2 regions of the Bradyrhizobium sp. Kon58 genome follow, and region 1 is predicted to be linked to the other one. Evidence: riboswitches for the same ligand, from Rfam matches in the RefSeq annotation. Region 1 holds a riboswitch; the other holds the start of a gene.
What was found. Region 1 has a riboswitch for cobalamin ahead of AC0L20_RS20145 (TonB-dependent receptor). Riboswitches for the same ligand answer to the same signal wherever they lie in the genome.

Region 1 (11,484 bases):
GACCGGCATCGACGCGGCCGGCCGTGCGCACAAGGCGCGGGTGATCGACGCTGCGATTGCACGCCATGGCATTGCGGGCGCTTCGCCGGAAAAGATCCTGTGCGCCGTCGGCGGTCTCGAGATCGCGGCCATCTGCGGTGCAACTATCGCGGCTGCACAGCGCCGCATCCCCGTGTTGATCGACGGCTTTATCGTGTCGGTGGCGGCGCTGGCGGCGGCGCGGCTCAACCCCTCGTGCCAGCCGTTCCTGCTGGCTTCGCACCAGTCGGCGGAGCAGGGGCATCGGCTGGTGCTTCGCGCGCTGAACGTGCAGCCGCTGATCAGCCTCGATCTCAGGCTCGGCGAAGGATCGGGCGCGGCCATCGCGCTGCCGCTGGTGCGGTCGGCCTGCGCGCTCCACAACGGCATGGCGACCTTTGCGCAGGCCAATGTGCCTGATCGTCCGGCCTGATCAAATCATCGGCTGATTGACGCAGACGACGCGCCAGCCGGTCGCGAGCCGGTCGATCCGGGTCAGCGACAGCGGATCGATCACAAAGCGCAGGGCGGCTTGTGGGGTCAGATCGAGCGCGATGCACAGCGCCGCGCGGATCGTGCCGGAATGCACGACGAGCGTCGCGGCCCCGGCGCCGATCCTTGACAGACCCAGCCGGACGCGCGCGACCTGTTCCTCAAAGCTTTCGCCGCCCGGCGGCCGTCCGCGCGCAGGATCGCTCCAGAACCGTGCATAGGCCTCGCCACCGGTCGCGGCGAGCTCGTCGTGCCGACGGCCGGTCCAGTCGCCAAAGTTCTGCTCGCTGAATTCGTCCAGCTGCAGCGGCTCGAGCCCCAGCGCGCGGGCCGTCTCGACCGTGCGCCGCGACGGACTCGCATAGCTCGCGGCGTCGCGCGGCAGGCGCTGCCGCAGCGCCTCCAGCTGCGCCCGAGCGCCGAGATCGGCCGGTGCGTCGGCTGCATGGATCGTCCCCGCGACGCCATCGACGGGCGCGTGCCGTATCAGCCAGAGGAAGGTCTCGCCTCCCATGCTTATCTCCAAGGAAACTGGTCGTTGTGGCAATAACGCCGCAACTGGCACATTGACTCTGTCTGGATCGTAATCCTAGATGCTCGTGACGGTTTCCCCGAGAGGGGATGAAAAGGGAATGCGGTGCGGGGACATTGTCCCCAATGCCGTGGCTGCCCCCGCAACTGTAAGCGGCGAATCTTGCATCACATGCCACTGGGTATCTCGGTCCCGGGAAGGCGACGCAAGGTATTGACCCGCGAGCCAGGAGACCTGCCGTCAGCCGTGGTCACACGCGAAGATGTCGGTCGGGGAGTACAGACATTCGGCTTCATCGGAAGGCTTATAAGCCGGAAGATGGGACCCTGGTTCGCGGTGACGTGCCACTGACGTCACTCCGAGGTCCAAGACCGTGTATTCCCTTCGTATCGTACGACCACGCCGTTTCCTACTGGCATCCGCCGCTCTCACATCTTTCGTCGCCATCGACATGCCAGCGGCCTTGGCGCAGCAGGCCCGCGAGCCACTGCCGCCCGTCGAGGTGTCGGCGCCACAATCCCGCAGGCAGGCCAGGCCGGCCGGACGGGACATGCAGAGCTCACGCCGCGCAGCAGCGCGCCGGCCGGAGACTGCATCCGCAGTGCCCAAGCCTGTCGTGCCGACTGCGGCAGCACAGACGCCGCTCAATACCAATGCCGTCGCCGAAAGCGCCTCGCGCCTTGGCCTGACCGTGCGCGAAACGCCCGCGACCGTGGAGGTGATCTCGGCCGCAACCATGCGCGAGCAGGGCTATCGCACCGTGTCCGACGTCGCCCAGGGAGCGGTGGGCGTCACAGCCGGCGACAATCCGGCCGAGCCCTCGGCTTTCTCCATGCGCGGCTTCACCAACAGCCAGATCAACACGCTCTACAACGGCATCAAGATCGGTCCGCAAAACATGACCTCGCGGATCACCGACACGGCCAACCTGGAGGCTGTCGAATTCCTGAAGGGACCGGCGTCGCTGATGTCGGGCGAGGGCGCCGCCGGCGGCGCGATCAACTTCGTCACCAAGCAGCCGCACACCGGTCCGATCCGGAACGAGGCGGATTTCTCCTGGGATTCGCTGAACTCGTTCCGGGCGCATTACGGCTCGGGCGGCAGCACCAATGTGCAGGGGCTGGATTACCGCTTCGATGTCAGCCGTTCCTCGCTCAACGGCTTTGCCGACGACACCAACACCAAGACGCTCGACGTCTCGGGCCAGCTCAACTATCGCATCTCCGATAGCCTCAAGGTCTGGGGCGCGATCGAATACCGCGAGGATCGCTCGAAAGCCTATTGGGGTGCGCCGCTGGTGCCGATCGCCTTCAGCGGTTCGCATGCGACGACGGGGATCGTGTCCGGAAATTACGTCTCGAACTACAACAAAACCAATCTCGGTGCGGTCACGATCGACGATCGCACCTTCAACACCAACTACAACGTTCTCGACAATCGCAATGTCGCACAGGAAGTGTGGCTGCGCGGCGGTTTCGAGCTGAAGCTGGCGCCCGACCTGACGCTGAAGAGCCAGGCCTATGGTTATGGCGCAGAGCGCACGTGGCTCAACAACGAGGTCGAGGCGTTCAATTCCGGCACGAACATGGTGGACCGTGAACGCTTCTATGTCGCACACAGCCAACGCTTGGTCGGCAACATCACCGACTTGATCTGGGATGCGAATATCGCCGGCTTTGACAACCGCTTGGTCACGACGCTGTCCTCAAGCTACCTTGATTTCGTGCGGCCGGGCGCCGCAAATTTTCCCGGCGATTCCGTTCCGCTGGTCGATCCGCCTCGCGGGTACTACGGCCTGCTCACCATCCAGCAGCAGACTGCGCGCATCGATAATGAGGCGCTTTCATTCGAGGACCGGCTGAAGCTCACGCGCAGCTTTGCGCTGGTTGGCGGCCTGCGCGTCGAGCATATCGGGCTCGACCGTAATTCGACCGACAAGTTCGGTCTGGAGAAGGCGAACTTCCCGTTCTCGCAATCCTGGGTCCCGACGACGGGGCGCATCGGTTACACCTGGGAAGCCGTTCCGGGCCTGACCTTCTTCAGCCAATATGCAACCGGCGCCGACATCGCGGCCAACAACATCTTCCTGCTCAATCCGACCGATCCGCTCAACCTGACGACCGCGCGCACCTACGAGACCGGTGTCAAGCACCTGTTCTGGGACAATCGGGCGGAATGGTCGTTCTCGGTCTATGACATCCTGCGCAAGAACGTCTATGCCGCGGCGGGCGGCATGCAGCTCAACCTCGCCGGGCGGCAGGAATCAAAGGGCGTGGAGCTCGCCGCGTCCGTGCGGCCGATCGATCCCCTGCGTCTCTGGGGCAACATCGCTTATGTCGATGCGCGCTACGCCGACTATGATTTCGTCGGCGGCTCGTTCTCCGGCAACACGCCGCCGAACGTGCCGCGCGTCGTCGCCAATGCCGGTGCGTCCTACCGGTTCTTCACGCCCTGGGCGGTCGAGCTCGGCATCACCGGCCGCCACGTCGGCGACCGCTACAAGGCCGATGCCAACACCGTGACGCTGAAGGCCTACACTGTGGCCGATGTCTACGCCTTCGTCGACATCCCCAAGACCGTATTCAACGCAGTCGACCAGGCCCGCCTGACCTTCCGGGTGCGCAACATCGCCGACAAGCGTTATGCGATCTGGGGCGATCCGTTCTATCCCGACCAGATCCTGCTGGGCGCGCCCAGGACCTATGAAGTCTCGGCCGCGTTCAAATGGTAGGACGCTGACCGATGATGCGCGCGATCGTCCTGCTGCATCGATGGCTCGGGATCGCGTTCTGCCTGCTGTTCGCGATGTGGTTCGCGACGGGAATCGTGATGCACTTCGTTCCGTTTCCGTCGTTGACGGAAGCGGAACGCTTTGCCGGGCTCCTGCCGATCGATCGCGCTGAGACGAGGCAGCTTGCGGTCGCCGATGCCGTGGCCGCAAGCGGCATCGCGGATGCGACGCGCATTCGCCTGATCCAGCGCAGCGATGGACTGGTCTATGTCGTCTCGGGGCCGTCGCGCGCGGGCGCAGTCCGCGCCTCCGATGGGGCCGACGCGTCGGTCGCGTCTTCCGACGTCGCGCTGGCCATCGCGCGAGATCACGCCCGCAGCCGCGGGCTCGATGCCGCGCAGGCCGCGATCGTTGCGCGCTCGGACTACGACCAATGGAGCGTGCCGAACGGCTTTGACCGCCATCGGCCCTTGTTTCGGGCTGCCCTGGGCGATTCCGCCGGAACGGAGGTCTATGTCTCCTCGCTCACGGGCGAGATCGTTCTGGATACGACGCGCAGCGAGCGGACCTGGAATCTCGTCGGGAGTGTGCTGCACTGGATCTATCCAACGGTCCTGCGAACCAATTGGTCGTTGTGGGATCGCGTGGTCTGGACCTTGTCGCTGCTGGCCCTGATCGCAGCTTTGCTTGGCGCTGTGCTCGGGCTTGCGCGGATCAAACCTCGAGGAGGTCTGATCGGCTCGCCCTATCGTGGCTGGCATGCGCTGCATCATCTCATCGGCCTCGCGGCCACGGTGTTCGTACTGAGCTGGATTTTCAGCGGCTGGCTCTCCATGGATCACGGACGGCTGTTCTCGCGTGGGCAATTGACCCCCACTGAATCCAGCGTGATGAACGCTTCACCGAACTGGGCGGCGGCTGCATCGCTCGATCGGCAGCCTGTGTCGCCGTCGGCCCGTGAGATCGAATGGTTCTCCTTCAACGGCACTCTCTATCGGCGGGATCGCACGGCCCTTGCCGGTCAGACCTTGATCGAGGCAGGGGATGCGCCCCGCGATGGACCGACGGGATCTCTGGATGTGCACGAGGTCCAGGGGCTGACCGCGCGCCTCGCGGCCGGCTGCAGCGGTCCGTCCGTACTTGCCGACAACGACGACTATCCCGCGCGGTCCAATGTCCCGGGCGCCCCGGTCTACCGCTCCTACTGCGGCGACCTCTGGTTCGACATCGACGGCGCCGACGGCAATTTGCTGCAAAGGCTGGATTCGTCGCGGCGGGCTTATCGCTGGTTCTACGGCGCGCTGCACACGCTGGATTTTCCGGTCCTCGTCGCGCGTCCGCTGCTGCGCGACGGCTTGGTCGTCGGGCTCTGCACCCTCGGCTTTCTGTTCTCCATCACAGGCATCGCCATTGGCTCGCGTCGCCTGCTCGCGATGCGTTGAGCAGGCAAAACACCGCTTACTGATCGTACAATAAAGAGAGGCTGAGCCGACTGCCATGCATAGCTCATGAGCAATCGCATGACCCGTAGCGCCGGTCGATCGCCTGCAAATTAGACAGTCCGTGCGCGGCGCATGGATTGCGGTGCAGCGGACGTGGCGTTTCGTCCGGGAAAACTCGTGGTGCGCTGCACTTATCTCGCGTGGAACGATCCACGCGGACCTGCTCTCCATGCGGGCAGTGCTGCACTAAAATGTGCCTCGGCGGGCTGCGCCGGTCGCGGGCTGCTCCAGTGCGTTGCGACAACGCTGACCCTATCCCGAGCCCATCGCTCTGTCGCACGCTCGCAAGCGGTGGCATGACAGGGGATGATGATGAGCGCTCTCGGCTTGGGATTGAATTTCGCGACGGACGGGAACCACCCGGCGTCCGGTTCGAATGTCGTCCGCAGCTGACCCACACATGAGCGCTGACGAAAATCACTGGGAAGTCGGCACCGATATCGGCGGCACCTTCACCGACATCATCGCGATCCGACACTCCCCCGCGGAGGCACGGATCGCGAAAGTGCCATCGCGCCCGCAGGCTCCGGTTCAGGCGATGCTGGAGGCGATCGAGGCGGTGGGCCTGCGCAAGAGCGAGGTCAAGCGCTTCGTCCACGGCACCACGCGCGTGACCAACGCCATCGTCGAAGGACGGCTGCCGAAAGTGGCGCTGGTCGCGACCGAAGGCTTTGCCGACGTGCTGGAGATCGCGCGCTATCGCCGCCGCGATCTCTACCGTCTCGACATCCCGCCGAAATCGCCGCCGCTGGTGCCGCCGGAACGATGTTTTGGCCTTGCCGAGCGCCTCGATCACGAGGGGCAGGTACTGAAGGCGCTGGATGAAGCGGAGATCGAGCGCCTGGTGGCGTGGCTGAAAACGACCGGCGTGCAGAGCGTCGCGGTCGCACTGCTTCACGCCTACGCCAATCCCATCCACGAGAAAATGCTCGGCGAGCGGCTCAAGGGCGTCGTTGCCCACGTCTCGCTGTCGCACGAGGTCAATCCCGAGGCGCGCGAATACGAACGGACTTCGGCGACCGTGTTCAACGCGGCCGCCATGCCGATCGCGGTGGAATATCTCAGCGAGTTGGAGCAGCGGTTGCCGATCGGCCCCGGCCTGCAGGTGTTTCATTCGGCCGGCGCCATGGTGCCGATCTCGGCGGTGAAGCGGCGGCCGCTGGTGATGGCGATGTCGGGCCCTGCGGCCGGAGTCTCGGCATCGGTCAGCATCGCGCGTCAGCTCGGCACATCGCGCATGCTGACGTTCGACATGGGCGGCACCACGACCGACGTCTGCCTGATCGTTGACGGCCAGGCCGAGATGACCGACGGCCGCATGCTCGGTGACAAGCCGCTGCGTCAGCCGATGCTTGCGGTTCATTCCATCGGGGCGGGCGGCGGATCGATCGTGCGCCATGGTCCCGGCGGCCTGACCGTCGGACCGGAAAGCGCCGGCTCCGAGCCGGGACCGGCCTGCTACGGCCGCGGCGGCACGGAGCCGACCATCACCGACGCCAATGCCGTGCTCGGCTATCTCAATCCCGAAACCAAACTTGGCGACCGGATCGGAATCGACATCAAGGCAGCGACTGATGTCATCGGGCCGATCGCGCGCGCCTTGGGGCTGAGCCTGACCGAAACCGCGCTCGGCATCATCAAGGTCGCGAATGCGACAATGGCGCGTGCGCTCCGCCGCGTCACCGTCGAGCGCGGCATCGACGGACGCGACTGCACGCTGCTCCCCTTTGGCGGTGGCGGCCCGATGCACGCCGCGGGCCTTGCCGATCTCTACGGGATTGCCGAGGTCGTCGTTCCCAGCGCGTCGAGTGCGTTTTCGGCGCTGGGCTGTCTCACCGCCGACTTCAGCTTCCTCCAGCAGCAAACCTTGCGTGCTGCGCTTGACGGCATCGACCTCGTCCGCGTGTCGGAGCGGATCGGGGTGCTGGTTGACGATGCCTCGGCGCCGCTCGTCGCCAACGGCGTGGCCACGACCGAGATTCAGGTCGAGCTGGTAGCCTTGATGCGCTACGCCGCGCAGAACGACGCCATTCCGGTGCCGTTCGCGCGACCGCTCGACGTTATCAAGCTGAAGAAGGATTTTCTGGCCCGGCACCACGAGCTGTTCGGCTACGCGACGGGCGAGAGCTGCGTCATCGAGTCCGTGCGGGTGCAGGCACGCCGTCCATCGACGACCGTCGTGAGCCGGCCGGCCGTCGCGGTCAGAACGGTATCCAAAGGCGAGCGCACCTGCTCGTTCAACGGCTTTCACGACATTGCCACACGCATCATCGACCGCGCCTCGCTGACCGAGATCGTCAGCGGCCCGGCCATCATTGAAGACGCATGGTCGACCGTGGTGGTCCCCCCCGGCTGGCAGGCGAGGCCGGATGTTTCAGGCAATCTATTCCTGACGCGGAGGGCCGCATGAAGCTCGATCCGTTCGTCGTTGAGGTCATCAGGCACGGGCTCTCGGCCGCGGCCGAGGAGATGAGCCTGGTGATGACGCGCTCGGCGCGTTCGCCGCTGCTGCGTGAGGCCGGCGACCTGTCGTCGGCGATCACGGACGCCCGCGGCGACCTGGTCGGGCAGGGCCGCGACATCCCGATCCATCTCGGCGCGATGGCCTACACGGTTCTCGAATTGCTGAAAGTGGTGCCGCGGGACAGCCTGAACGACGGCGACGCACTGATCTACAATGTCGGCCCGCTCGGCGGCAATCATCTCAACGACGTCAAGGTCGTGCGCCCCGTCTTCGTCGACGGCGAGATCGTCGCGTTCGCGGTCAGCCTCGCGCATTGGCCCGATATCGGCGGCACCTGGCCCGGCAGCTATTTTGCGAAAGCCATCGACACCTTCCAGGAGGCGATGCGCATTCCGCCGGTGCTGATCGCCACGGCAGGCGGCGTCAACACGCCGATCGTGCAGCTGCTCAAGGCCAATGTTCGGGATCCCGAATCCTGCGAGGGCGATCTTCTCGCCCAGATCGCCGCAACGAAAGCCGGCGAGAAGCGCATCGTCGAGCTCTGCCGCGAGCACGGCAAGGCGGTCTTCACGGCGGCGCAGTCGCGCCTGCACGATCTCTCCGAAATCGAGATGCGTGAGGCGTTGCGCGATCTGCCTGATGGCGTCTACGAGGGCGAGGATTACCTGGACGACGGCGGCGTCGACGACGCGCCCGCGCGCATTCATGTCAAGATCACCATCGCAGGCGACGAAGCGACCTTCGATCTTTCAGAAAGCTGCGACCGCGTCTCGAATTTCTGCAACACCACGCCGTTCATGGCGCGTTCGGCGGTCGCCTATGCCGCGCGCATCATGAGCGGGCGCGACATGAACCAGAACGCGGGCGCGCTGCGGCCGCTGACCATCATCACACGCCCGGGCTCGATCCTGGAGCCGGGGTGGAATGCCTCGGTTGCGGCCGGCAACCACGAGACCTCGATGCGCATCGTCGATGCGATCTTCCGCGCCATGCAGCACACCATTCCCGAACGTCTGTCGGCCGGCGGGGCGACCACGGCGGGTGTCCTGTTCTTCGCGGAGCCGCGACAGAACGGTTCATGGAAGATGCTCTACGAGGTCCACGGCGGTGGCGAGGGCGCGCGGCATGATCGGGCCGGCATCTCGGCGACGCGGGTGCATCTGTCCAACACCTCGAACACGCCGGTCGAGGTGATCGAGGCGAATTACGCGATCCAAATCGAGCAGCAGGCCATTCGCCGGCAGTCCGGCGGCGCCGGCGCCCATCGCGGCGGGGACGGCGTCATTCGTACCTATCGCATCCTGGCGCCGTCGATGCATCTGACCACCTGCATCGAGCGCATGGTGATCGCGCCGTTCGGCATGCAGGGCGGCGAACCCGGCAAGGCCTGCCGCATCTCGCTGATCCGGCAGGGTACGAGCGTCGCGATCGACGGCAAGTCGAACCTGGTGCTGCAGGAAGGCGATCTCGTCACGATCGAGACCTGCGGCGGCGGTGGCTACGGTGCCGAGGCTGCGGAATGAAGGGATTGCAATGAGCAGATTGTTGCGAACCGGGCTGAATGCCGGCGACAGCGCGCCCATGGCCGTGGTCGGCGGCGAGGGCGTCTATTTCCATCTGTCGGATGGTCGCAAGCTCATCGACGGCAGCAACACCGGCGGCGGCCTCGGACATCGTCATCCCGCGATGGTGGAGGCGATCCGCCGCGCCGCGGATACGCCCGTCGTGAACGAGGGCTGGACCTGGGACGGCCGCGAGCAGGCCGCTGACGATTTGATGGTCACCGCGTTCAAAGGCGAAGAGGATTGGGTCGGTGCGGTGCGCTTCTGCATCAGCGGCAGCGAGGCCAACGACATGGCGCTGTCGCTCTGTCAGGCCCTGACGCAGCGGTCCGCGCTGGCGACGCGCGAACGCGCCTATCACGGCATTACGGGCCTGTCGCGCAGCATGACGGTGCAGCCGCAATGGCATGGCGGCCTTGCGGTGCACTCAGGCGGCTCAAAGCTGCCGGCGCCGATGGCGCCTGTGCGGATATTGCCGGCGCCAGATGGCGCGATCTACGGCGCGCCGGCCAACAATGTTCCCCCCAGCGAATATCTGGCCCATGCCACGCGCCTGCTTTCGGATACCGCAGCGACGATCATCGACTACACGCAAGGCGGCATCTACTACGACGGCGCCTATCAGGACGAGGTGGCGCGGTGCGCGCGGCAGGTTGGCTCATACTGGATCGCCGACGAAGTGGTGACCGGAGCAGGCCGCGCCGGGCGCTGGTTCGCGTTCCAGGGCGCCGAGAGCCGTCCTGACATCGTGACGCTCGGAAAATCGCTCGGCGGCGGCGCGGCGGCGGTTGCCGCGGTCGTGGTGTCGAAGGACATCGTCGAGCGGCTCAAGGGCACGAGCTGGCAGAATTACGGCACGCTGCGCGGGCATCCCATCAGCATGGCTGCGGTCAGCGCATATCTGAAGGTCGTCAACGATGACAAGATTTTGGGGCACGTGAGGGGCCTCGAAAAACTGTTCACCCGGCGCCTGCTCGCCATCGCGCAGAAACATCCGAGCGTGCAGCGGGTGGCTGGGCAGGGGCTGCACTGGACCGTGGAGTTGCACGGGCCGGACTGGCGCTCCTGGCACGCCGACACCACCGAGGTGCCGATTGCCTCGCGCGTCGCGGAGCGGGCCTTGGAGGCAGGCGCCGTGATCGGAACCAGCGGCGAGCAGACCTCGCTGTTCCTCGCACCGCCGCTCGTGATCTCCGAGCATGAGGCCGGGCAACTTCTGGACGCGCTGGACCACGGTCTCGATGTTGCAGATGAGGAGCAGACATGAGGGTGGATCGTGCAACGCACACTATGCCGATCGGCAAGCGCCGGCTGGAAAGTCCGGGCGATGCTGCGTTATGCTGCCGCGCGCCGGCACATTATTGAAATTTAGCTTGGCCTAGGACATCACCAGGAAATCGCTGATGCGTATCGTCAATGTTGCCGCCGCCCAGATGGGTCCGATCCAGAAAGCAGACAGCCGCGAAGCCGTGGTCAAGCGCATGATTGCGCTGATGGACGAGGCCAAAAGCAGGGGCGCCGACCTGATCGTCTATCCGGAGCTGGCGCTCACCACCTTCTTCCCACGCTGGTACGTGGAGGATCGGGCCGAGTTCGACAATTGGTTCGAGCGCGAGATGCCGAACGTGGCGACGAAACCGCTGTTCGAGCGCGCGGCGCAGCACCAGATGGCGATGAATTTCGGCTATGCGGAGCTGACGCCCGACGGGCATCACTTCAACACCGCGATCCTGACCGACAAATCCGGCAAGATCGTCGGCAAATATCGCAAGATCCATTTGCCCGGCCATGTGGAATACGACACCAAGCGCTCGCATCAGCATCTGGAGAAACGCTATTTCGAGCCAGGCGATCTCGGCTTCAATGTCTGGCGCGAGCTCGGCGGCATCATCGGCATGGCCATCTGCAACGACCGGCGCTGGCCCGAGACCTATCGCGTGATGGGCTTGCAGGGCGTCGAGATGGTGCTGATCGGCTACAACACGCCGTCCGTGAATGCGGAGAGGAGCGATGAGGGCGTCGAGAAACGCCTGTTCCACAACCGCCTCTCGGCGCAGGCCGGCGCCTATCAGAACGCGACCTGGGTGGTCGCGGTGGCCAAGGCCGGCAACGAGGACGGACACCCGCTTTTCGGCGGCAGCCTGATCGTCGATCCCAATGGCGAAATCGCCGCCGAAGCGAAG
Region 2 (11,484 bases), on a different contig from region 1:
GCAGGCCGCTGGCGCTGCAATCGACCATTTCACCGCAACCCGCAGCAAATATCTGCCGGGCTTTGGCCATCGGTTTCATCCAGTCGACCCGCGCGCGGCCCCGCTATTGGCGCTGGTGGATGCCGCAGCTGACGAGGGCAGTGTCGGCGGCGATTATGCCAAGGCCGCTCGCGCGATCGAGCGGGTGATGCAACAGCGCAAGAGCAAGCTCATTCCGATGAACATCGATGGCGCGACCGCGGTCATTTACGGCGAACTGGGCTTCGCCTCTCCGCTCGCGCGGGGGGTCTTCTGCTTGTCGCGCGCGGTCGGAATCCTGGCTCACGCCTGGGAGCAAACTGGGCGCAACGATCGCAACAAGGGCCCGATGCCCAAGCAGTTCGGCTACAAATACGAGGGCCAGCCGCGTCGCAGGCTCGAAGGCGCATCATGAGCATCTCGAAAACCCGCCCAAGCTGATGGAGGTTAGCGTGTTCTCGTCGATGCCGGCGGAGTTTCGTCGCCCGGCTGTTTCTTCGGAATGGGCAGACGCGAACCGCGGGGCATACCCAGTAGATTGTTTCATCGAGGGACCGTCGTTCGACCAGTCCGGGAATCTCTATGTCGTCGACATCCCCTTCGGCTGCATTTTCGGATTTCACCGGAGGGCGTCTGGTCTTTGATCATCGAATACGACGGCTGGCCGAACGTCTGAAGGTTGCTCCGGACGGCCGGGTGCTCGTGTCCGACTATATCAACGGTCTCCTGGAGCTCGATCCACAGAGAGGGACCATCCGACCGTTGCTGGGCCACCGCAATTCCGAGTCCTTCAGAGGCTGCAACGACCTACATATCGCGACCAAAGGCGACATCTATTTCACCGATCAGGGCCTGACTGGATTGCACGATCGGACCGGCCGGGTATTTCGACTGTGCCCTGACGGCCGGATCATTGCTTGATTTCTAATGGCCCGGGCCCGAATGGCCTGGTGCTCAGTCCGGACGAGACCGTATTGTTCGTTGCAATGACGCGCGACAATAGCATCTGGCACGTACCGCTGATGCGTGATGGCGTGGGGAAAGTCGGACGATTCAGCTGGTTCTTCGCGACGAGCGGTCCTGACGGACTGACGGTCGATCAAAAAAGAGCGGCTCTTTGTCGCGCATGATTCCCTCGGCCCACGTTTTCGCATTGGCGCCAAACGGCGAAGCGGTCCGCTTGCATCCAGTCCTGCGCATGGGGGAGCTGCACGAATGTGGTATTGGACGCGGCACTCGGCACATTGCTCATTACGGAATCCTCTACCGGATCAGTGTGATGGCTGATCTCGCGCACCTTCCTCGAAATTCGCCAGCAGGAGTGGCAAGGTGGTGCGGAATCCTTTCACGCGCCGGTCCGCCCCACCAAGATGCAGGAAATGAGTCTGGTAGACGACTGGCTGGCCAGTTGCCGAGAGAATGTAATTGGTGACGAATGGATGGCGTTTGTGTGGGTGATCTCAAACCAGAGCCAGTAAATCGCACTGCATGGGAAGCGCAAACGAACGATTCGTAAGGCTGGGTCGCGCTTCGCCCGCGACGGGCCGCCGCCGACCTGTCGCCTTTTGGTCGGGCGGGTCGCGGTATCGCTTCCCACGATGCAGAATGATTGATCGCTGATATTTTCGAACGTTCTCGCCAAGAAGGCCGAAGAGGTAACCGCTCGCGGTGGGAGTCAGCACCGCATCAGCGTCAAAGGTTCTCGATCATGCTGGGCCGCGACGCACGCGTGAAGCGTTCGTTTTGAGAAGCAACAAGCCCAGGATTGACTGCGTGAAGGACTTTACCGATAGCACGCTAGCCCAGGAGCGCTTTAAGTGTGTGGCGCAGAGGTCGTACCACTGTCAGAGCCTCTTGCGCGCGCGCAATCCTCCAACCCGATATCCCCTCTCCTCGTAGAAGTGGCGTACCCGTTCTAGGGCCGGATAGCCATCCGGAGGCAACGCAACCTCAATCATCTGCCAGCCGCGTCGCTTCGCCTCCGAATCTACCGCCTCGAGCAGATGCCGACCGCAGTCAGAGCTGCGGAAGTCACGAGAAATCCATAGCTCCTGAAGCACGCCGTACGCTCCGGCTGCTCTCACGGCCTGTACGGCCGAGATGCTAGCTACCCCTACAATCTGCCCGGTGCCTTGTTCCTCGACGACAAAAATGAAGCCCTGTTCGGGATCCTGAATCAGGCGCAACGCCGCCTGCTTCGCGCCGTGAAGGCTGAACTCCGGTCCGAGGCCACCTAACTCGGAAAGTAGCTCTTCGACCGCTTTTGCGACCGCGTTCTCATCTCCTGGCACGCTCTTGCGCAAAACCGTGCCCGCGCTGGACGTGCCTTGCCCTTCAGCGCCAACACGAACACCTGACCGAGCCCTCTGGAGGAAATTCATGCTCAGGAGGATACAGAAAACGCAATTGAGAGCAACTATCTGGCTCGGTAGGAAGCAGCACGTCCACACTCGCTATAAGCAACAGAGCTGAGGTAATCGCAAGCCATTGCCGTTCTCAGAATCGACTCCGGTTTGAGCAGCTGCGAACTCATGATGGGCTGCCTTCGATTGGAAAACAATCACCAAACGGCACACGCCGGTCATGTCGATCAAACGTTCGTAAGAGTGATTGCCGATCGTCGCTCACGAACTACTCTATTCAATAAATCGTGCGCCACGATGATCGCAGCGCCATAGAGCGTCAGCTCGGTCCGTCCGAAGGAGAGATTCCCACCTCGCGTACGACATCGTACAAACTTGCGCGAAGCGCGACAGGTATCATACGCGTGCGCCCGATAAAATCGTCTGAGCAAGATCGCGAAAGATTTTGCACACTAATGCACTATCTTAAGCTTATCTCGAACAATCGAAAGATATCGGGAAGCACAGCTTGTTTGGACCTTCGCTCCTCGTTTAAGGCACCGTCACGGAACGGGAGTGGTTGCGATGGAACATGGGCAGGCCGAAATGGTCGGAGGGAAACCTGTAATCTTCGGGCAACGTAAGGTGCGACCGCGGGCATGCCTGGCCGTCGGCAAGCGGCATCTGCGCGCCTTTCTACGGGATGTGCTGGAGGATATGGGATTTGTTATCAGCGAATGCAGGACTGCTGACGAGTTGCCGCATGTACTCCGCACGGAGTTCCCTGATCTGATCCTGCTCGGCATTGGCTCGGACCGCATCGAGCCTGGACGATTGCTCGAGATACTGGTACGCGAAGAATTTGCAGGCCGAGTGCTGGCGTTCGGAGCGCGCGAGTCGATCATCATGGCGGCAGTGCAGCAGGTCGGCAGTGAATATGGACTTGCTATGCTGCCGCCGCTCAGGGCGCCGTTTGCAGCCGAGACGTTGCGCGATCGGATCGGCATACTCTTGCCAAAAGAGCCGGCGCCCCGTCCCGCGGTCCATGTCGGAGAAGCCTTACACGCTGGCTGGCTTGAGCTCTGGTATGAGCCGAAGTTTGACGCGTGTACCCTTAGCCGCCGCGGCGCCGAGGCGCATGTGCGAATGCGGCACCCGACCTGGGGCGTTGTTCCACCGGCCTATTTCATCCCGGAATCTCACGATCCGCATTTTAGGAACTTGTCGCAGTTCGTGATCGACCGCGCGATCAAGGATTGGCAGTATCTTCTGGAGCAGCAAACTTCGATCGATCTCTCCATCAATCTCCCGGCAGCATTCCTGATTGACCCGCAGGCGGTACGAGATCTCTGTGGGCGCATGCCGTCGCACGCCGCTTTCGGCGGTTTGACGATTGAAATCGAGAGCGTGGAAGCGATCGAGAACCTAGATCTCCTGGTCGAGGTTGCGCGTGAGGTTCGCTTTCACAACATTGGCCTTGCAATCGACAATGTCGGTGCCAATTGGCCGCAGCTGATGGGGGTGACAAAATTCCCGTTCATGAAATTGAAAGTGGATCGTCAGTTCGTCGGCGGCTGCGCGAATGGGCCCCTCAAGCGAACGGTGTGCCGCCATATCGTCGATCTAGCCAAAGAGTACAATGTGCGCACCGTCGCCGAAGGTGTGGAGAGCCAGGCTGACCTAATCGCTGTGGCCGAACTCGGCTTCGACCTTGCGCAGGGCCATCTGTTCGGAAAAGCCATGCCACTGAAGCAATTTGCACAGTCATCTTTCAACCCTGCTCCAGCTCGTCTAAAATAGTTGCGAGTGGCTGAGTGCGGCCAAGCGACGCTCAGGAGCACCGCCATGCCTACTCGGCACCAGGCATGAGGCTGAGTGCAATTCGGTCTGCAGGGCCAGTGTCGCTCGTCCCGCCGCCACTTCATTTCCCTCCAAAGCTTGTTATACCACATGCCCGTTTTGGCAAGCCTCCAGCGAGTCCTCCGCGCAGCTAGCGTTGCAGCCATGAGCGAGGCTTGCACAAACCTCCAGTCGGGGTGTGTGACCGGAGGTTTGCCGAGATCCGACGTAGACCTGCGTCCGTTGGCGGTTTTTTGTCGCCGCCGGTTGAGGAAGCGTCAGCCTCGCTTGCCCCCGCGCTGACGTGCCAAACAAACCGACGGACGCTTCCAGCGTCAAGTCGCGACTGACTCTCGCAAGAGGGGCCGAGGGCTCGTAGCCTGAAATTGAAGCGACCTGTTGCTATCGCAGATGCAACATGGTCTCAGACCCGGGACAGCCGAATTGGGCAAATTGCCCAACATTGAGCGCGTCTGCGTTTGGCACGGCATTTGAAAGGGATCGCCCATGGCATCGCTCGCCTAAGGAGTCGGAAGGCATGGCTTACAAGATCGTCGCTTCGCAATGCACCGTTTGTGGCGCATGTGAGTTCGAGTGTCCCAACGCGGCGATCAGTCTGAAGCGCGACATTTACGTTATCGATGCCAAAAAATGTACGGAGTGCGAGGGCCATTGCGACACGCCGCAATGCGCGGTGGTCTGTCCGGTCCCTGACACCTGTGTCCCGTCCAAGACAGGATAGGCAGCCCGCGACCAAAAGGCCTCATCGCTCGATTTCGCGAACGAAGTTGTAGATGTGGGACCTTGAGGAGACCACGACCGCATGGGGCGCATCGAGGTCGATTAACATCGTTATGAGCTTAAGACGCTGAGCGACTCCGAGGAACCCCTCACGGGCTCTGTCGGAGGACACCGTCGAAATTGTCACGAACAAGGACAAGGCCCTCGATGCTCAGTGGCCGCGTTAAGGCCTATCATCGCTGGCCGCGAGTCGAGGCGAGGCAGACCGGCGTCGAGCGGCCACGGACGTATCGAAGCCGGCGCAAAAGTCGCTCAGCACGTGAACACCTATTGCACCGAGAAGATCATCTTGGCCAACCTCACGGAGGCGAACGACCTCGTGCCTGGTCGCGGGCCGCCGAACACCAAGGAGCCGACCTGATCATCCGTGCGGTCCTGGAGCAATCCGGCTTTCGAAATGTCTAGGGAGCCTCGTGGGCTGTGACCAAACGGATGCCGGCCGAGGATGATCGCACCTTCCTGACGCGCTGGTTCGAAAAGCTGCTGACGGAAAAGGTCGCTTCCTCGCGATCACACAGATACCGAAAGCGGCCCGGGTTCGTTCCGGTCGTGGAGCTCAACCGTTACGCGAGCAAGGAGCGAATGCATTTCACAAGCGGAGCCTCCACAGATCCGGGCGTGTTCACCAGGCCGCGAGCAAGACCGTCGTGCCCGCCTAGTGCGCTCGTAATCGCTTGGGCAATATCGCAGCGAGAATCGGTAGGTTGACGCATCGATCCTCGTGCGCATAATTCAAGCCGTCGCGGTCTCCGGATTTCGTTTGATCTGGAGCTAAGAGGGAAGCCGGTGCAATGCCGGCGCTGCCCCCGCAACTGTAAGCGGCGAGCCGCTGTCCAACGAAGTCACTGAAGCCATGCGGCTTCGGGAAGGCCGGACAGCAGCGACGACCCGTGAGCCAGGAGACCTGCCTCGACAAGATATCGTCCACGGGCGGGGCGTCCCGGTGTGCGCCAAGCAGTTGTCGCTCACGCGATGTTCGCTGTCTGCGTCCGCCATGGCCTTTGCCCCAACATGGGGTCTAAGCTATGTCAATCCTTTCGCTTCCCGTTGCCACACTGGGGACGTCACGCATCGGCCCACGACGCGAACTCAAATTCGCGCTCGAGAGCTACTGGGCGGGAAAATCCAGCGAAGCCGAGCTCCTCGAGGCGGGGAGTGGACTTCGTGCCGCTAATTGGGCACGGCAGAAATCCCGCGGTGCGACCGTCATTCCTTCGAATGACTTCTCGCTCTACGACCATGTGCTCGATACCAGCCTAATGGTCGGCGCCATTCCCGACGTTTACGGCTGGAACGAAGGTCCTGTGTCGCTCAAAACCTACTTCACCATGGCGCGTGGCGCTCAAGACGGTGGTCACGCTCAGCATGGGCCCGGCGTAGCCGCACAGGAGATGACGAAGTGGTTCGATACGAACTACCACTACATGGTGCCGGAATTTCACCAGGATCAGATCTTTAAGTATGCCTCTCGGAAGCCGATCGAGGAATATGAGGAGGCAAGAAGCCTCGGCTATCAGACGCGGCCCGTCCTAGTGGGTCCAGTCACTTTCCTGAAGCTCGGCAAAAGCGTAAATCCCGCCTTCAATCCGCTGTCGCTGCTTGATCGACTCCTCCCCGTCTATGTCGATGTTCTCCGCGAACTAGCCTCGCGCGGCGCTGAATGGGTTCAGCTCGACGAGCCATGCCTAGTGATGGACGTCGACGAAGCATCTCGGGCCGCTGTCCGCCGGGCCTATGCTCATTTCGCTAAGGCCGTGCCGGCCCTTAAAATCATGCTGGCCACATACTTCGGGGGTGTCGGCGACAATCTTGAAACAGTATTGGCCTTGCCCGTTGCCGGGGTTCATGTCGACCTGGTTCGTGCACCTGACCAGTTGGACGCGATTGTCGCCAGAGCAGGTAGAGATCTCGTGGTCTCGCTCGGTGTCGTTGATGGTCGCAACGTATGGCGCTCTAATCTGCCGGCGCTACTCGACCAACTTGCTCCTATGGTCAAAAAACTGGGCAGGGACCGTGTTCAGATTGCCCCCTCCTGCTCGCTGCTTCATGTTCCGACCGACATTGAACTAGAGATCGATCTCGATCCCAATCTGAAGACGTGGTTGGCGTTCTCAGTGCAGAAGATCAAGGAACTTTCGATATTGGGCAAAGCGCTGGCTGGCTATGCTGCCGACGTGGCCGATGAACTCACGCTCTCAGAGGATGCATCCGTCACCCGCGAAACATCGCCGAAGATCCACAGTGCGAACGTCGCCGGACGAATGGCCGCGATCGATGATAGCATGCGTCGCCGTCGCAGTGCGTTCACCCAGCGCGCCGACGTCCAACGCGTCGCCTTCGCATTGCCGATGTTTCCAACCACAACCATCGGATCCTTCCCGCAAACGGCGGACGTCCGCAATGCGCGTGCAGCTCATGCGCGGGGAGCGCTGAATGACACGCAGTACGAGCAGCTTCTGAAAGCGGAGACAGCCCATACCGTGCATTGGCAGGAAGATATCGGCCTGGACGTGCTCGTACACGGTGAGTTCGAGCGCAATGACATGGTTCAGTACTTTGGCGAGCAGCTGTTGGGTTTCGCATTCACCAAGCACGGCTGGGTTCAGTCTTATGGCTCGCGGTGCGTTCGTCCTCCTATCCTGTTTGGAGATGTCTCCCGCCCGAAGCCCATGACCGTTAAATGGTGGCGACATGCGCAGTCTCTGACCAAAAAACCCGTCAAGGCTATGCTGACCGGACCGGTGACGATCCTGAACTGGTCGTTTGTCCGTGACGACATCCCGCGGAGCGAGACATGCCGACAGATCGCTCTCGCGATCCGAGACGAGGTCATCGACCTTGAGGCGGCTGGAGCGACCATGATCCAGATCGACGAGGCTGCGTTGCGGGAGGGATTGCCACTGCGCAAATCGCAGTGGAAGGACTATCTCGATTGGGCAGTGGACAGTTTCCGTGTTTGCTCCTCCGCTGTCGCTGACGGAACTCAGATCCATACGCACATGTGCTATTCCGAGTTTAACGAAATCATCGATGCGATCGCAGCAATGGATGCCGACGTCATTTCAATCGAGGCGTCGCGCTCCAAAATGGAATTGCTCGACGCTTTCAAGAGCTACAAATATCCTAATGAAATTGGGCCGGGCGTCTATGACATTCATTCACCGCGCATTCCCGCAGCAGCCGAGATCAAGCAGCTGATTGTGTTGGCTCGGCAGCGGGTTTCCGATCGGCAGCTCTGGATCAATCCCGACTGCGGACTGAAAACTCGAAGATGGGAGGAGGTGCGTCCCGCGCTCGTCAATATGGTGGCCGCCGCACGCGAGTTGCGGGCCGAGGCATGATCGTACTGAGCGTGTCGCCAACGTATCTGTGAATAAGATGCCGCGCTTTGGGAGCTCGCGATATCCTTGCGAGCTTCCAAAGTGTCCAGCGCCTACGAATGCCGGTTTGCCCCGGCGGAGGCGATCGCATACAGCGGCGACAAGCTCGAATCCGGCGGACGACCGCATGCCGGCCATACCGATTAGGTGACATATTCCAAGTCACTTACGCTCGACGCGAACCACGGCCCTATCGCTTCATTTATCCATCCCATGGATGCGTCCCATCACAACAATCTATTTTACCGCCCTTGCGGAATTTCATACCTAATTTGCGCCTTCGCGCGGTCTTCGGGAAGATTTGCTGGTATTCGGCGGTGCCAAAATACTGGCGCGTGACGGCAAACTGACGGTTGAGTTTCAGGGCTCGGCAGTCAAACCGCCTGCGCGATGGATCCCAGCTCCATCAAGGCGCTGCCCGTGCCAACCGGACAGCTGGCAAGTGGTGAGCAAGTCCTGAAGTTTACGACAGGAGCGGAAGGCAAGCGGCTCGCTAAGTTGTGCAGAGCGATATCCGCTTCTCCTTGTTTGACGGCGAATGCCCTCGTCGTAAGTCGATCGCCGGTAGTTCTCCCTACCGACGAAAGCTGGAACGATGCGGAAAGCAGCGTCGCTCCCGCGTGACTTTCGCCCGGCCTCGCATTGAGGCCGGGCGGCTTTTTATGTGCCTGCTTATCAGTGACAGCAGGGGATCATTCATTTTGGCGTCATTGCGGGACCCCGGGTTCTTGGAGCGCTTCTGTTGCTGTTCGGCAGGGAATGAGGCCGGTGCTGCTAAGGCTATCTGTCTATTGAAGGCTTTGGTGTCGTGTTGGTGCGCGTCGGCAATATCGGATATTCGATCTTAGGCAGCCGACCGGTCAGCGAATTCAGAAATGCGACAATGTCGTTTTCCTCCCTATCGCTAAGCTTGGCGCCGAGCTGGATGTCACTCATTAGGGCAACAGCTTGCTTCAGGCTCCAAACCTGGCCCGAATGGAAGTAAGGGGCTCGCAACGCGACGTTCCGCAATGGCGCCGCGCGGAAGACATATTCGTCGCCAGCCGCCCTGGTAACCGCGAATCGGCCCTTATCGGCGTCCGGAAGCACGCTTGCGTCCGGCTTTTTCATCACGCCGAACGGGAAGTAGGCCTGTCCACCGAGATTGATTCCATTGTGGCAAGAGGAACATCCCTTCGCCATAAACAGTGCCAACCCTGTCTTCTGCTGATCATCGAGAGCACGTGTATTGCCCTCCAGATACTGGTCGAACGGAGCCGCAGGTGTAATGAGAGTCGCTTCAAAAGCCTCGATCGCCTTCGCAAAATTTTCAAAGGTGACCGGTCTCGCTTCGTTCGGAAACGCGTTGTTGAACAGGACGACGTAGCTGGGCATTGAGTTCAAGATACCGAGCACATGATCCGGAGTCGCATTCATTTCGGCACTCGCCTGCACCGGGCCGGTGGCTTGCGCCTTGAGGTCCGCGGCGCGTCCGTCCCAGAATTGCGCCACATTGAACACTGCGTTGTAGACGGTTGGCGCCCGACGCAGGCCGACCTTCCAGCCGTGACCAACGGAGGTCGGACCGGCATCGACTCCGCCGGTGCCGAGATTGTGGCACGTATTGCAGCTAATGATCCCGCTCGCCGATAGCCGCGGATCGAAGAACAGCATCTTGCCAAGCTCGACCTTTCCATGCGTCACCGGATTGTTTTTTACCGCAGGAATGACCGAGGGGATCGGATGGAAGATCTGCTTGGCGTTTCTCATCAGATCATCGTCGGCGTTAGCTCCTGACGACATCAACAGCCCAATAGCGAAAATAGATGCTTCAGCGACAAGCCGAAGCTCCGGGATCGACATGTTCATACACCGCCTCATTAGTTCTGATTGTTAAACAAGGAAACAGTCGAAAGCGATGCCACGCGTTCCTCGACGGTCCGGCGCAGCATGCAGCGGATCCTCAAGCGAGGCTGCATCAAAATGTACGACTTTGAGGAGCCCGCCGCGGCGTTCACGCAAGGGCTTGAGGGACTCATGTGATTCGCGAGTTCGCTTTGAGCGTAGATCGAGGCCTCTGTTGGTCGATCAGACTAGCGGCTCAAGCGGCCTGATGGTCGGTCTGACAACAACAAGTGTGCCGCAAGCAGTAAGCTGTCCGGTGGCCGCATCGGTGCTCCATCGAGCGATTGGGTGGCCAATACGCTCCGCAAAGTTGATGTATCCGTCTTACACCAAGCGCTCACGGTGTCATTGGACAATTAGCAACTGCGGTGCCAGTTGCGTCCGAGATGCAAGTTGCTGATTTAGTTGTAGAACGGGTGCGGACGAACAAACAAACTAGGATGTCTTGGTTTGATCACTACATTCAGTGTCACAGATGCCACAAGTGCCAGCCCCGGCTAGAGTGATCGCAGATACCTTTGTGGTGAGGTTCGCTTGCCAGCCGCACGCGGGAACGGCGGTAACAAGACCTACGCAGCTGGGCGAGACACTGAGCCGAGGCGCCTGGCGGTGCGCATCGTTCGCGATTTCGCCGAGCCCTGCCGACTGAAGCCTCTCCGACTCATATCCGGGCCGCTCTGGCGCGCCGCCGCCGCGAAGCCCGGCTCGTTCGTAAAGGACGAGCCTCCGAACCGAACATGGCTTGATTCAATTCCACCTGAGGTTCGCTGGCATGGCAATTGCCGTGCTGAAGTCTGAAAGGCGCGGCTGCCCAGAGTTTGACGGTGCGACCGTCCGATTGATCGCTACTCCAATTCGACAGGTGACCAGCCTGACCCTGATCCGGCGGGTGTTGGTTGGACTACCAAGTCGGCCCACTCACGGGCTGCTGCTCGCTTTTGAAATCCTGCGCGCTGGGGCAAAATAAGCTGAACTTCTGCAGGAGCAACCGCTACTTCGTGCTCTTGCGTTGAATGATGCCGATACGAGAGGACACGCTGGGAGGAGATCGTGACATCAGTCCGCAGATGGCCCAAGTCCTGAGATTTATCGGCGTGTTAGCGAGGAAGAACGTGATTGAGCACTTGTCCATGGCTGGTTCAAGTTGGATACGGTATGCGTAATGACTTCGATTGACGAGCGCTTGAATGAGATCAGATCCGTACGGAATGACATTTGGC

Region 2: it holds a riboswitch for cobalamin, as region 1 does, so the genes downstream of both, metE (5-methyltetrahydropteroyltriglutamate--homocysteine S-methyltransferase) here and AC0L20_RS20145 (TonB-dependent receptor) in region 1, are expected to answer to the same signal.

The regions. Positions count from the first base shown of each region.
Region 1 covers NZ_JBVVOT010000011.1:153,373-164,856, forward strand. Annotated here, with positions in the region: gene cobT (nicotinate-nucleotide--dimethylbenzimidazole phosphoribosyltransferase) at 1-451, shown strand, start outside; gene AC0L20_RS20140 (histidine phosphatase family protein) at 452-1,024, opposite strand; cobalamin riboswitch at 1,097-1,298, shown strand; gene AC0L20_RS20145 (TonB-dependent receptor) at 1,416-3,773, shown strand; gene AC0L20_RS20150 (PepSY domain-containing protein) at 3,785-5,215, shown strand; gene AC0L20_RS20155 (hydantoinase/oxoprolinase family protein) at 5,676-7,685, shown strand; gene AC0L20_RS20160 (hydantoinase B/oxoprolinase family protein) at 7,682-9,262, shown strand; gene AC0L20_RS20165 (aminotransferase class III-fold pyridoxal phosphate-dependent enzyme) at 9,273-10,568, shown strand; gene AC0L20_RS20170 (N-carbamoyl-D-amino-acid hydrolase) at 10,705-11,484, shown strand, end outside.
Region 2 covers NZ_JBVVOT010000013.1:59,348-70,831, forward strand. Annotated here, with positions in the region: gene AC0L20_RS21565 (citryl-CoA lyase) at 1-433, shown strand, start outside; gene AC0L20_RS21570 (SMP-30/gluconolactonase/LRE family protein) at 601-939, shown strand; gene AC0L20_RS21575 (hypothetical protein) at 1,005-1,148, shown strand; gene AC0L20_RS21580 (GNAT family N-acetyltransferase) at 1,863-2,321, opposite strand; gene AC0L20_RS21585 (EAL domain-containing response regulator) at 2,946-4,160, shown strand; gene AC0L20_RS21590 (4Fe-4S binding protein) at 4,738-4,941, shown strand; cobalamin riboswitch at 5,727-5,926, shown strand; gene metE (5-methyltetrahydropteroyltriglutamate--homocysteine S-methyltransferase) at 6,026-8,341, shown strand; gene AC0L20_RS21600 (cytochrome-c peroxidase) at 9,161-10,228, opposite strand.